3 regions of the Rummeliibacillus sp. SL167 genome follow, and region 3 is predicted to be linked to each of the others. Evidence: riboswitches for the same ligand, from Rfam matches in the RefSeq annotation. Region 3 holds a riboswitch; each other region holds the start of a gene.

Region 1 (4,778 bases), 1.6 Mb from region 3:
ATTTACAGAGAATATCTTGAAGGTTCCAGTATGCTACAGATAGCTAGGGGTTTGGAGGCTGACGGAATTCTGACGGGTGCAGGCAATCCCAGATGGCATACCAGTACCATCAATAAGATTTTGAGGAATGAAAAATATATCGGTGATGCGCTATTACAGAAAACCTATACGGTAGATTTTTTATCAAAGAAAAGGGTACCCAATAATGGTATTGTTCCACAATACTATGTAGAAAACAGCCATGAGCCTATAATCCCGCGTGAAATTTTTATGCAGGTTCAGGAACAGCTTGTCAAAAGAAGATGTGTGCATATAAGTAAGAATGGAAAGAAAAGAAACTATAGCAACAAGCATCCTTTATCACAGATGGTTTTCTGCGGCAACTGTCATGAAATATTTCGAAGGGTTCATTGGAATAACCGAGGAAAGAAATCAATCGTATGGAGATGCGTCAGCAGATTGGAAAACACCGGTTTATTTTGTACCGCTTCCACTATACTTGAAGATACGCTTAAAGAGAAAATTGTAGAGGCCATCAATGTAGCGGTCAGCGGAAAAAACTCTTTTCTGGCTATACTGAAAAAGAATATTGAAACCGTATTAAGCGTGGATTTGGATGAGACTACAGCAGACATTGATAAAAGGCTGGAAGAACTCCAAACCGAGTTGATCCAAAAGGCAAATTCAAAGGAAGCATACGATAATATTGTCAACGAGATTTACCGACTACGTGATCTAAGGCAAGAAACTCTTTCGAGAAACGCTCTCCGCCAAGATAAGAGGGATCGGATTGCTGAAATGACGGACTTCCTTAACACGCAAACCGGTGATATTACGGAGTTTGATGATAAACTGGTCAGAAAACTAGTTGAAAAAGCGATTGTATATGATGATAGGTTAGTGGTTGAGTTTAAGTCGGGGCTGGAAATAGAAGTGAAACTATAGGATTTCAATATGATTGCTGCCAGTTGAGGAGGAAACCCTTCTTAATTGGCGGCATTTTGTTTTATAAAAAAACATTTTTTTCTGTATAATTGTAACGGCGTGGTTAAATATGGATGTTAAAATATACAACTTAATTTCTTCAATCCAACCAAAGGCGGGCCCCAACGTTTATTATATGAAATGTGCAGTAAAAATCCTCAACACAATAATGCTGATGTTATTGTAGGTAAAGTATGGCTTTGGAAGATCTTACGCGGCTGCTATTGAGTTCTGCTACCTCATTTGCTTTCTCCAACAAACGGAAATTAAAAAGATTGGCCAGTTCATTTCATCTCATGATCCTGTTCTATACGAAAGAAGAGCAGAAATTAAAGGTTGCTTTTTTTGTCGTGTTGTAATATAATTAAAAAAGAAAAAAAGGGGAGCTTGCTTTAAGCAGGCTGAGAGTAAGCTGTTTGCTTAGACCCTTAGAACCTGTTGGTTAACACCAGCGTAGGGAGTATATCGATACTTTTGTATTTGAAGGACGCTTTCTACACGGGGTGTCCTTTTGTTATAACTAAATATTGTATTACTATATTTGCGAGGGAACTGAACAAGTTGAAAAAGGTTAAGACCTGACCTCTGGACCTGTCGGTTAATACCGGCATAGGGAAGCAATTTCTTATGCCGTATTGCGGCTGAAAGAGCTTCCAATCTTATTTGGAGGCTCTATTTTTATTTATAAACAGGAGGATATAATCAATGCCATTCATGGACGAAGTATTGAAAAGGAACATGCCAATTTGGGACAAATGCATTGCTACACCTTTTATCACCGAACTGCAAGCAGGCATATTGCCGTTTGAGAAGTTTAAGAACTACATGATACAGGACAGCATTTATCTAAAGCACTATGCCCGTGTTTATGGGAATGCCATGTATCACTCCACCGTTCTCAAGGATATTCAGTTATTTTATTCCGTCTTAAGTTTTCTAACGGATACCGAGTCTGCGGTGAGGTTGAACTACTTAAAGCAATTCGGAATGACCGACGACGACATAGAGCTGATAGCTCCCTTGCCAGAAAATAAGAAATATATCGATTTTTTACTTGACGCTGCGGAAAGTGGCAACGTTTGCGAAATGATTATGGCTGTTCTTCCCTGTATGTTGAGTTACAGCTACATATTCAGGAAGATCGCCGCTATGCCAGGAACCGCAAATTCTAGGTATTGGGATTTCATTCAGGACTATGCCGATGACGGATATTTTGAAAGCTGCAAGCTCTGGAGCGCATTCGCAGATAGCAAATGCTCGGCTATGCCGACGAAGGAACAGGAGCGATTGATGCATGTATTTGAACAGGCCAGTTTACTTGAACTTGATTTCTGGGAAATGGCATACAAGGAGTAAGCCATGAAAAGAAAGATCTGTTATGTTGTCGGTGCTGGGGAAAATTACGGCTTGGACTTCACCGCTTGTCCGGCGGATATGATTATCGCCGTTGATGCGGGCCTACGTTACATAGAGCAAAGCGGCATGACCGCCGATCTGGTGATAGGCGACTTCGACACTTTGCATTTCAAGCCGGAGCATCCAAATGTTATAGAACTGAATGCCGAAAAAGATGATACCGACATGTTGGCGGCTGTTCGAGAAGGCATCAAAGCAGGATATGAGGTCTTTCATATCTATTGTGGAATGGGCGGGCGCGTGGAACACACAATTGCAAATATCCAGCTTTTAGCTAAACTGTCCCAAAACGGCAAGCAAGGATTTTTATTCGGTAGGGACTGTATTATAAGTGCTATTACAAACAAGACTCTATTCTTTAATCCACAGGCTTCTGGCTTTGTGTCGGTATTTTCATATTCTGAAAAATCAGAGGGCGTTTATATAAAAGGCTTAAAATATGAGCTTCATAATGCCACATTGACGAACTCTTTCCCTATCGGGGTCAGTAATGAGTTCATCGGCAGAGAAAGCTCAGTTGTTGTAACAAACGGGACACTATTGGTTGTTTACCCAAAAATAATAACGGAGGTTTTTATTCTATGAAAAAGGTATTGAGTATAGCGGGATCTGATTGCAGCGGCGGAGCAGGTATTCAGGCCGACCTAAAAACATTTTCAGCTCATGGCGTATATGGAATGAGTGTCATTGTTTCTGTAGTTGCGGAAAATACGAGCCGGGTAATTGACATTCAGGATATAACGCCGGATATGATCTCAAAGCAGATCGACGCCGTATTTGAAGATATTGAGGTTGACGCCGTTAAAATTGGTATGCTCTCCACGCCACAATGTATGTGCGCGGTTGCTGAAAAGCTGCGGGAGTACAAACCTCACAATGTTGTAATAGACCCGGTGATGTACGCCAAAAACGGCTGCGCCTTAATGAAGCCTATGGCTGTTCAGACCTTGATTGATGTTATTATTCCCCTTGCCGATGTGCTTACACCGAACATCCCCGAAGCAGAAAAAATCGCTGATATGAAAATCACCTCTGTTACAGATATGGAGGCCGCTGCCCGAAAGATATACGACATGGGCTGTAAGGCCGTTGTCGTAAAGGGCGGTCATGCGGTTGGAAATGCTTTGGACGTTCTTTTTGACGGGGAAAGTATTTATCACTTTGAAACAGCCCGAATTGCCACGAAGAACACACACGGCACAGGCTGCACATTTTCGTCTGCGATTGCTGCACAGCTTGCCAAAGGATTGCGTATCAATGAGGCGGTCGCGGCGGCAAAGAAATATGTCACAATGGCTATTGAACACTCCCTTGCCATCGGAAAAGGCAACGGGCCTACCCATCATTTTTATGAGTTATATAAGTACGGCTTGAAAGAAAGTGAGGATATCTAACGATGGAAAGAGATTATTCGTTATATCTCGTAACTGACCGTAGCCTTATGACCACCGACACATTATCCGAAGCGGTTGAACAAGCCATTTTAGGCGGTTGCACAATGGTACAACTACGAGAAAAGAACATTTCATCCCTTGACTTTTTTAAGCTGGCAACAGAGATCAAAGCGGTTACGGATAGTTTCGGCGTTCCTCTTATTATCAATGACCGAATAGATATTGCTTTAGCTGTTCATGCGGCTGGCGTACATATCGGTCAGAGTGACATTCCCGCCGCCATTGTAAGGGAAATCATCGGTGATGATATGCTCATGGGGGTATCTGCATCTTCCGTTTCAGAAGCAATACAGGCACAAAAGGATGGAGCTGACTATTTGGGCGTTGGCGCGATGTTTCCCACGGGTACGAAAACAGATGCTGCTATCGTATCAATAAAGGAGCTGCAAAACATCCGGCAATCTGTCGCTCTCCCTATCGTGGCGATTGGCGGGATCAACAAGGAAAACGCTGGGCTGTTTCATGATATGGGGATAGACGGTTTAGCCGTTGTGTCTGCGATTATCGCACAGCCAAATATACGGCAGGCGGCCTCCGAGCTGAAGCGGATATTTCTGGAGGGGACAAACCTATGAACTTTCAAGCTGCAATTTTTGATTTAGATGGAACACTACTTAATTCAATGGACGTTTGGGAACAGATTGACATTGATTTTTTAAAAAAGCGCAATTTGACCGTACCGGAAAACTATGTCGCTGAAATCTGTGCCCGCAGCTTTGAGGAAGCGGCGCAATATACGATAGACCTGTTCGGACTGAATGAAAGCATTCCCGCAATTGTTGAAGAATGGAACTGTATGGCAATATCGAAATATAGGAATGATGTCGGCTTGACACCTTATGCGCTGGATTACTTACTTCGCTTAAAAGCCGAGAACATCAAATTGGCTATTGCCACGGGTTTACCCGAAGAATTGTATCTGCC
Region 2 (4,778 bases), 670 kb from region 3:
GAACGAGAAACAACGATTTTACCTAGAAACATATGATTTGTCTTTAAAAAAATCAACCAACACTGTAGAAATACAAAATTTAGATCGTCTTTTACCAATGGGCGATAAGAATTACTTTTTAACAAGCCTAGAAGTGCTGAAATAATCACCTTGTAGAAGAAGTATGTGAGGGTTTTTATTCGTATAATAAAAATAGTATGCTGAGGGCTATCTCTAATCCTAGCATACTATTTTGCGTTTAGGATAATTTAAAGGGATTTTCTTTTAAAGGAATTTCTGACAGCGCCGTTATGATAAACGATTGGTTGAATCTGCATGAACAGGTAGCAAACTTCTACTATACCAAGTTGAAGGGAATAAACAAGGAGCAACTGCCAGTATAGATTTGATTCTTTCAACTAACACACAGTAGGAGATGAAAAATTCTCCCCTGTGTGAAGTTCTTCTTATTGATAAATTTGACTTCCTTGATGACGAAATTCAGAAGCTTTATCCTTCATGCCTTCTCCAATGACATCTTCAACCGTAAGTTTTTTATCTTTTGCTAAATTTCGAATATCCTGTGAAATGCGCATACTGCAAAATTTAGGACCACACATTGAACAAAAATGCGCTGTTTTAGCGCCCTCAGCTGGTAATGTTTCATCATGGTATTCTAATGCTCTTTCAGGATCGAGAGATAGGTTGAATTGGTCCCTCCAACGGAACTCGAAGCGTGCCTTTGATAAGGCATCATCTCGTTGTTGGGCACCTTTATGTCCCTTTGCTAAGTCAGCAGCGTGTGCAGCAATTTTATACGTAATCACACCAGTACGCACATCTTCTTTATTGGGCAAACCTAGATGTTCCTTTGGTGTTACATAGCATAACATCGCTGTGCCAAACCATCCAATCATCGCGGCACCAATTGCAGAGGTGATATGGTCATAGCCAGGTGCAATATCTGTAGTAAGTGGGCCTAATGTATAAAAGGGAGCTTCCTGACAGATTTCCATTTGTTTATCGACATTTTCTTTGATCAAATGCATGGGGATATGTCCTGGGCCTTCGATCATGACTTGTACGTCGTGTTTCCAAGCAATCTTGGTTAGTTCTCCAAGTGTTTCGAGCTCAGCAAATTGCGCTGCATCATTCGCATCCGCAATGGACCCTGGGCGTAAACCATCACCCAATGAGAGAGCGATATCATACGATTTTGCAATCTCACAAATTTCTTCAAAATGACTATAGAGAAAATTTTCTTCATGATGTGCTAAACACCATTGTGCAAGGATTGAACCCCCACGAGATACGATTCCAGTCATACGATGAACGGTCAATGGAATATAGCGTAAAAGTACACCTGCATGAATCGTAAAATAGTCTACACCTTGTTCTGCTTGTTCGATCAAAGTATCTTGAAAGACTTCCCAAGTTAGATCCTCAGCGATTCCACCAACTTTTTCTAAGGCTTGGTAAATAGGGACTGTTCCAACAGGTACTGGAGAATTTCGAATAATCCATTCTCTAGTTGTATGAATATTTTTACCTGTAGAAAGGTCCATAATTGTATCAGCACCCCAGCGAGTCGCCCAAGTCATTTTTTCAACTTCATCTTCGATAGAAGATGAGACAGCCGAGTTTCCAATATTAGCATTGATCTTCACATAGAAATTTCTTCCTATGATCATAGGTTCAATTTCAGGATGATTAATATTGGCTGGTATAATTGCTCTCCCTTCAGCTACTTCTCGACGAACAAATTCGGGTTCTACATTTTCTCTTATGGCGATAAATTCCATTTCAGGTGTGATCAACCCATTCCGTGCATAGTGAAGTTGTGTGACATTTCTTCCTTTTTGAGTACGCAATGGTTGACCATTGATGCAAGGAAATTGCTCCATAGAATGAGTCCGATCTTCTTTTTGATAGCCATTATCTTCAGGTCTGATATTTCTGCCTACATATTCCTCTACATCGTTTCTCTCCAAAACCCAATCACGACGAAGGGGGGATAAGCCTTCTCGAATATGAACGGAGCGATGTTTGTCTGTATATGGGCCACTTGTGTCATAGACACGCAATGGAGGATTTTTCATAACGTCCGTATTGTTATGTGTTGGCGTTAAAGTAATTTCACGCATTGGCACCTTTATATCTGGACGTGATCCTTCTACATATACTTTCTGACTTCCTGAAAAACTGGACATAATGGTGAAATTTAATTCTTCATTCGTTTTTTTCATACGATTTCCCTCTTTTCTTATTGATAATAGGGATAGATCTTGTTTGACAGCGAATATCAAAAGAACAAAAAAGCCAGCCCCATTTTATTTATCAAATGGACCCGGCATATAAACATAGATATAATGATCTACGTTGCTCAAGTGATGTAACATCCCCACGCTGGTATGAACCAGATCAGGTCCCGAGGGTTAAGAAACGTCATTGTGTTTCTCTCTCAGCCCAACTCACTGGACACCCCTTGTTATCAATATAAAATTTTACATCTAAATTATAGATTAATAAACAAAAAAGTAAAGATGCAATAATTGATAGATTCATATGACTTTAAAAGGATTTATTGAGTACATGGCGAAATAGGAAGTATACAGTATTTTGATGGAGGGGATAAAAATGGCAAAGAAAATTTTGATTTTGGCTGGAGACGCAGTAGAAGCATTAGAGATATATTATCCTTATTATCGTTGCCTTGAAGAGGGATTTCATGTAACGATAGCCGCTCCTAGTGTAAAAAAGATTCAAACGGTCATACATGATTTTGTTGATGGAACGGACGCAAGAATGTCAGCATTTTGCATTCTTGCGTTTTTTGTATGAGATTCTTTTCTAAGGACAATGAACATCAATGAATACAGGTGATGAAATGATCGATACCCTATTTTTAGAAAACAAAATAGTAAAACGTGGAGAACAATTAGAGCAGAAACCTACACTAAAATCTCCTGGAATATATGAGTTTACCATTATTAAAAAAACTGCCAGAACCTATCGGATTACTTCTAAAATTCGAATGGGCGAAACGATAGGATTTTCGGTATGTGATGGAGAATTAGAAAAATATCACTTCAAGGAAAATAGTCAAAAACAATGGCATCATAATTTTGAGATTATTCAAAAATTTCACCACTTTTTCATCGTATGCTCAATGGATAATGGATGAATTCTCACAGGGGATGCATGAGCAAGAAAGAACATTAGGGGGTGTAGAGGAATGGAAGAAATGGATTTATCAATAGAAAAAAAGCCCATATCTATATTTGATGAAAACTTACATCAAGTGGATATGAACAAAACAATGCGCGATATTGCATCACTTTCCGGTGTTTTAAACGATTTGCATTCACAACAAATCTACCAATCACCAATTGAAATCCTCCGATTTTTAAGGTTGTTGCAGTTATTAAATGAGGAAGCTCTGGGAATAAACTCAACGCGTCGTCCGATTGGAAATGCGGAAGAACTATTTTATCGCTATCTTCACCGTTATAATGACGAGGAACCACCATCATTAGAAAAGGTTGGGCAAATTGTTCATACATTAGCTAAGCATAGTTGGATTTCAAAGCAAGCAAGAAAACTAAAGCTATTAGATAGAGGAAAACGAATGATCGACGCACTTATTCGCCTGGCAAATGATTCATTAGCTTACCACATGCAGGATGATATTTCACGTCTATTATTTCAGGCTCGTCGTGATGCAGAGTTAAGTGAAGCATATGATGACAGAGGGATTTCGGGAGGAAATAAAATTGCTTCCATGATCCAAAATGTAGAAGACGCCATCGAGCAAATTGAATTGCGGCAATTAGAATTTTTGGCAGAAAAAAATGCTTTACCACAGCTTGAGAAAATTCATGCATTAATGGCGGATTTAGATGACAAGATGAATGACCGCTTAAATCTGTTTAAAACGGTTGATGAAAGTTTAGGGATGACTCCTTTAGTAAGGAGAGGGACCGCAGCTTTAACGAAGGGAACTGGTTTAAGTCTTGGCATACTCAATAAATATAATCGATTTGTCATGATGAAAAATACACCTATTACGACCAATATTTCTCCAGAAAAGGTTCGACAATTTATCATGAATATGTATGAACCACCGATTGATTCAAATATTCCAAATGCGCATGACATCTTTAGTTTTATGGAACAACAAGAATATGAGGATGAAGCAATGGATGGTATTTGGGTCCCTATTAAATTTACAGCGCCCATTAGTAAGCAAGACATTGAAGATGGCATTGATTATTTAGAAAACTATGAACCTCAAGTGAGTTCAGAGGATATTGCAGAAGAGCCGATTCAGTATGTTGAAAATCTAATCGAAGAAGATAATATTCACACTGCATTTTCTGAAGCTTCCTGGCAAATGACGAAGGCCGTCATTCATACGGAAGAAGTAGAAACGTATCTAGAGAAAGAAAATGTTGCCGAACTAGAACAATTGATTATTGAGGCAGGCTCGCCGAATTGGGGAGATAGTATTCGAACAATGCTTGCCATATCAGCATTAATCGGAAATCAAAATGTAGAGGAAGACCGAAAAAGAGAAGTACAAGCTTTTGAAAAAGAATGGGAGTGGATCAATGATGACGACAGAAAACATATTGTACGACAACGAACAGCAAAACCTAAATCCTTTGATGGTGATGCAAAATCTTAAAGCATTTTTGTCTACAGAAGAAGAATTAGTCTTCATGCAATTACTCTTTTCTTCTTCATCAGCTATCAAGGGTCAAAATTATGGTTTGAAGCGAAAAGAAGTAGAAAAAATG
Region 3 (4,778 bases):
CGTCGTCTGAAATATACGGAAGTACAATAAATCCTTCCGAAAGAAGGATTTCACATGCGCGATACGTTTCAAATGGATCCGGCAATAACGTATCATCACAGCCAATTACTTCAACCTTGATCATATCACAAAAACCAGATGCCTTAGCGAGTTTTGCAATGCGTACAGCTTCCTCAGCTGTTTTAGCTCCCGCTGTATTCGGAAGTAAACGATAGTTTGATAGATCAATCTTATCTAGCAAATTGGGTTGTGATGGTTCAAAAATATTCATACGACGTACAGCAAATGTTAAAATTTCAGCCTCTGAAACTTCTATCGCACGACTTTGAATATCAAAATCTGAAAACTTTCCTGTTCCAAGTAATAATCTAGATGTAAATGTATATGGTCCAATTTGATACATATTAACCGCCTCCTACAAATGTCACAATTTCGATTGTATCGGTTGACTTTACAACCTGTGAATAATCTTCTTTTTGTAAAATAACTCCATTTTGTTCCACAATCACCATTTTATCTTGGAGTTTTAAATAGATAAGTAATTCCTGAATCGTTCCTACAGTTTCCGGTATTTCTATCGTAGTCCCATTAATAGACATAATTCCCCACCATTTTATTTGCCATGTATTCACCAACAAATGGACTCAACAAAATGCCATTTCGATAATGCCCCGTGGATACAAATAGTCCCTGAATCGTAGGATGTGCTTCCATATATGGTCGCCCCTCATTCGACTCTGGTCGTAAACCTGCCCAAGTACGATCCCAAGTCGCATCCTGTAAAGCAGGAAGGATTGAAAAAGCGCGTTGTAAAATATCTGCTACACTAGATGCCTTCACCTGTTCTTGAAAAGAATGAGGCTCCATCGTCGCGCCTATTACATATTTGCCATAACGTTTTGGAGCGATGTAAAATCGTTTCAAAAATAGCGGAGCCTTTAGTAAAGGACGATTACTTTTTAAGGAAATCACTTCACCTTTTACTGGATACGTACCATAATTTTTATTAAATTGCTTTAGAAATGGCGTACTCCATGCCCCTGTTGTGATACAAACCTGTTTGCAAGGGAAAAAGCCTTCTGTTGTTTGGACACCGGTCACTTTTTCATCCTTTACAACAATTTGTAGGACAGTTGTATATTCGAAGATTTCGGCACCGCTAGCTGCGGCCGCAAGTGCTTGTCCTTTTGTCAATGCTGGAGCTAAAACATGTCCGTCTGTTGGATAATAGACTGCACCTACTATTTCTGAAGAAACATTTGGCTCGACCTTTCTTACTTCTTCTGAGGAAAGTAATACGGCTTCCTCTCCTGCTGCTATTTGCCAAGTACGAATTTCTTTAATTCTTTGCCATTCTTCTTCCGTATGTGCAATCCGATAGATTCCCTTCGCTTCATAGCCAATATCAATTCCCGTTTTTTCACGGATTTTTTCAGCAACTTTTGGGAATAAGGCTCTGCTTTTTCTAGCCATATCATATAAAGGATCATATTCGTCCCATTCAGCTTGAACGCCTAGAAGCCCTGCGGCTGCGTGAGAAGCACCAGATGCAATGTCGTTTTTTTCAAGAATGGCTACATGTAGCCCCTGCTCTGCAAGACAATGTGCGATTGTACTACCGATGACACCGCCACCAATAATAATACTGTCATAACTTTTCATCTTCCCACTCCTCGAGTTTATATGCATATTCTTTTACTTTCTCAACTGGATCAATAGCCTGCCATATCCCCGACATAATGGCGATTCCAGAAGCCCCTGCCGCACAAACTTCCTTCGTATTTTGTGGAGTGATTCCACCAATAGCGATCACAGGCTTTAAAACCTTCTTTGTTAGCTGCTGCAATAATTTTGTACCACGGCAAGGTCTTCCTTTTTTACTTGTCGTATCAAAAATATGCCCGTAAAGTAACCAGTCGGCTTTTGTATCAGAGGCCTCTTCAAGGGAGTGAATGGATGCACCAATATGAAGAGCTGGAAATTTATCACTAATAATAGCGACGGGAATACTGCGGTAACCAAGTTGCACATGACTGATACCTGTAGCAAGCGCAACATCAATACGGTCATTCACGACCAGTTTCTCTAACGGAAAACCTTGTTGTTGTAAGTTTTGAATACAATCATATAGCTCAGATGCTGTACGATTGGGCTCTCGTATATGCAAATAGCTTAAATATGGTTCTAATTTTGGTGCAAAATGAATCACTTCCTCTAAGGAACGCTCACCATCCGTTATGATATGCAACTCTATTTTTTTATCCAATTCTTTCATCATCCCATTCTTCCATATCGAATCACCCGACGTTGAAATAAAAATAACGATTTATTCACTTCCTTTCGTTGCAATCCCATACAAAAAGCCACCTCTCAAGCTCGAAGAAGTGGCTAAAATTTTGTACGATATAACAAAAGTAGCGCCACTTCCCTTCGCTAGTATTATCTAGATCAGGTCATAAGAGTTGAGTTTTTCTCTCTCAGCATATACATGCACCCCTAGTGGTCAATCCCATATTTAGTTGTTCATAGAATAGAAGATAAAAACGTCCTTGCTTCCTAAGGTCAGGAAACAAGGACGTGTATATGCGATATCCTAATGCTTCCCTACGCTAGCATAATCTAGATCAGGTAAAAGGATCATGAGCTTACGGCTCTACTCTCAGCTGGCAACACCAGCTCTCCTAGCAATTATTGTATGAAATTACAAGTCAAAGTATAGCACTACCGATTTAATCGTTCAATAGCCTACTTGAAATTTAATAGATGTTGAAGATTGAATAATAGTATCAGTTGTGTTGATTAGGGAAAAATGGGTAATAAATTTAGCATGATTCTAAAAAACATGTATTTTAACTCCATTCATGTAGATCTTCGGCTTACTCGAGTCCTCGAAAATGTATGCACATTTCCTTTGTGCGGTGTGGATTCAGGAAGTCCATTCAATGCCCCTCGGGAAAAGCGAACAGTTGAGATCCCACAGCGAAGCGAGGAGGCTCAAGCCGCGCCCGCAGGAAAGCGAGCAAGCCATAGCGGAAATCAGCGAATACACTATATTTTGTGGAGAAAACTGGATAATCCACCCTTGTAAAAGCATATGATAAAAATAGTTTTTAGAATAATCACTAGCAAGCTATTTTGGGATGAGTATCTTTTCTTTTGAGTATTTAACATTTTTAATCCATGCAATAATGATTGAAATGATCAACACAAATCCTAAATAACCCATTGCTGGGTAAACAGCACTAACAAGTTGGATAAAGCCGACAAAACTTAAGGCGAATCCAGCTAAACCAATTACCCACACAATCCATTTAAAATGCTTGCTTTCTAACGGTACGATTCGAGCAGTAAATGCATAGAGCATCCCCACAGCTGTATTATAAATCATACCAAGTAAAGCAATGGCCATAATGACACCAATAGCAGGTGACATTTTAGTCGCTAAAAGAAGCATTGGCATATCTGCCCCACCAATTTGATCTATTTTTGTGAAAATTGCGACATTTATAAGCAAAATAAGAATACCTAGTCCGACTCCACCTAAAATCCCGCCATGTTTTGCTATTTTTTCACTTTTTTCTACTCCTCCCATAACGGCTAGCATCGATGCTCCTGCTGCAATATTATAAGATACATACAACAATCCTCCTAAGAACCAATTGGCAGCACCAGAAGTTTGTTTTTTCGCTAACATATCCATGTCAGCAGCACTTAAATCTGTGGTAAAAAGAGAATATATCGCAATAATCACTACTAATAATAAAAGAAAAGGTGTAATCGCACTAATCGCACTAATAATTTTATGAACATTAAACATGAGCGTTAATACTGTAATGATTAGCATAAACAAACTACCATACACGGCTGGAAGACCAAACTGACTTTCAAAAATGGAGCCTGCACCTGCTAGCATAACGACTGCAACACCAAATAAGAAAAATGTAATGACAAAATCTACAACAACTCCAATATATTTACCACAAATTTGATAGACAACTTCTTTATGAGAAGTCGCATGCAAGCGACTCCCTAATGTTGTTAAATTCATGCCTAAAAATGCAAATAGTGCGGTTGCAAGAGCTGTTCCTGCAACTCCCCACCAGCCAAAGCTAGTGAAAAATTGCAAGATTTCTTGACCAGAAGCAAAGCCTGCGCCAACAATGACGCCGATGAATGCCCCTGCCATTTGGATACTTTTCTTCATCGAACCGCCTCTTCATCTGCTAAGTTATATTCCTTCTTCTTCACCGTCAATTGATCGATACGTTCAAGGTTTGGTTCATAGCCAATACCTGGTTGATCCGGTACTGTGATATATCCGTCCTTCACGATTACTTCTGGATTGATAATATCACGATCCCAATAATGTTCAGACCCTGCAGTATCCCCTGGCAATATAAAGTTGGAAAGCGTCGTAATTGCCACATTGTGAGCTCGCCCGATACCTGACTCTAGCATGCCGCCACACCACACTGGGATTCCTTTTGACTGACAGTAATCATGGATCTTTTTCGCTTCAGTTAAACCACCAACACGCCCAATCTTAATATTAATAATGCCGCAGCTTCCAAGTTCCACTGCTTTCCGTGCATCTTCTAAGGAATGGATACTCTCATCTAAACAAATAGGTGTTTTGAGCTGTTTTTGTAATGTTGCATGATCGATGATATCATCTGAAGCAAGCGGTTGTTCGATCATCATTAAATGGAATTCATCCAGCTGCTTTAATAATTCAATATCTTTCAACCGATAGGCAGAATTAGCATCAGCCATGAGGG

What was found. Region 3 has a riboswitch for thiamine pyrophosphate ahead of FEZ13_RS03580 (thiamine phosphate synthase). Riboswitches for the same ligand answer to the same signal wherever they lie in the genome.
Region 1: another riboswitch for thiamine pyrophosphate. It lies ahead of FEZ13_RS10680 (TenA family protein); the one in region 3 lies ahead of FEZ13_RS03580 (thiamine phosphate synthase).
Region 2: another riboswitch for thiamine pyrophosphate. It lies ahead of thiC (phosphomethylpyrimidine synthase ThiC); the one in region 3 lies ahead of FEZ13_RS03580 (thiamine phosphate synthase).

What each region holds. Positions count from the first base shown of each region.
Region 1 is NZ_VCBM01000001.1:2,375,272-2,380,049, reverse strand. Features, by position in the region: gene FEZ13_RS10685 (recombinase family protein) at 1-945, shown strand, start outside; TPP riboswitch at 1,354-1,462, shown strand; gene FEZ13_RS10680 (TenA family protein) at 1,690-2,340, shown strand; gene FEZ13_RS10675 (thiamine diphosphokinase) at 2,344-2,985, shown strand; gene thiD (bifunctional hydroxymethylpyrimidine kinase/phosphomethylpyrimidine kinase) at 2,982-3,794, shown strand; gene thiE (thiamine phosphate synthase) at 3,797-4,429, shown strand; gene FEZ13_RS10660 (HAD family hydrolase) at 4,426-4,778, shown strand, end outside.
Region 2 is NZ_VCBM01000001.1:1,468,202-1,472,979, reverse strand. Features, by position in the region: gene FEZ13_RS06605 (hypothetical protein) at 1-145, shown strand, start outside; gene thiC (phosphomethylpyrimidine synthase ThiC) at 447-2,225, opposite strand; TPP riboswitch at 2,361-2,475, opposite strand; gene FEZ13_RS06595 (type 1 glutamine amidotransferase family protein) at 2,617-2,820, shown strand; gene FEZ13_RS06590 (hypothetical protein) at 2,849-3,163, shown strand; gene FEZ13_RS06585 (hypothetical protein) at 3,215-4,666, shown strand; gene FEZ13_RS06580 (hypothetical protein) at 4,593-4,778, shown strand, end outside.
Region 3 is NZ_VCBM01000001.1:795,048-799,825, reverse strand. Features, by position in the region: gene FEZ13_RS03595 (thiazole synthase) at 1-403, opposite strand, end outside; gene thiS (sulfur carrier protein ThiS) at 405-599, opposite strand; gene thiO (glycine oxidase ThiO) at 589-1,662, opposite strand; gene FEZ13_RS03580 (thiamine phosphate synthase) at 1,649-2,278, opposite strand; TPP riboswitch at 2,409-2,508, opposite strand; TPP riboswitch at 2,585-2,693, opposite strand; gene FEZ13_RS03575 (YkvI family membrane protein) at 3,131-4,204, opposite strand; gene menC (o-succinylbenzoate synthase) at 4,201-4,778, opposite strand, start outside.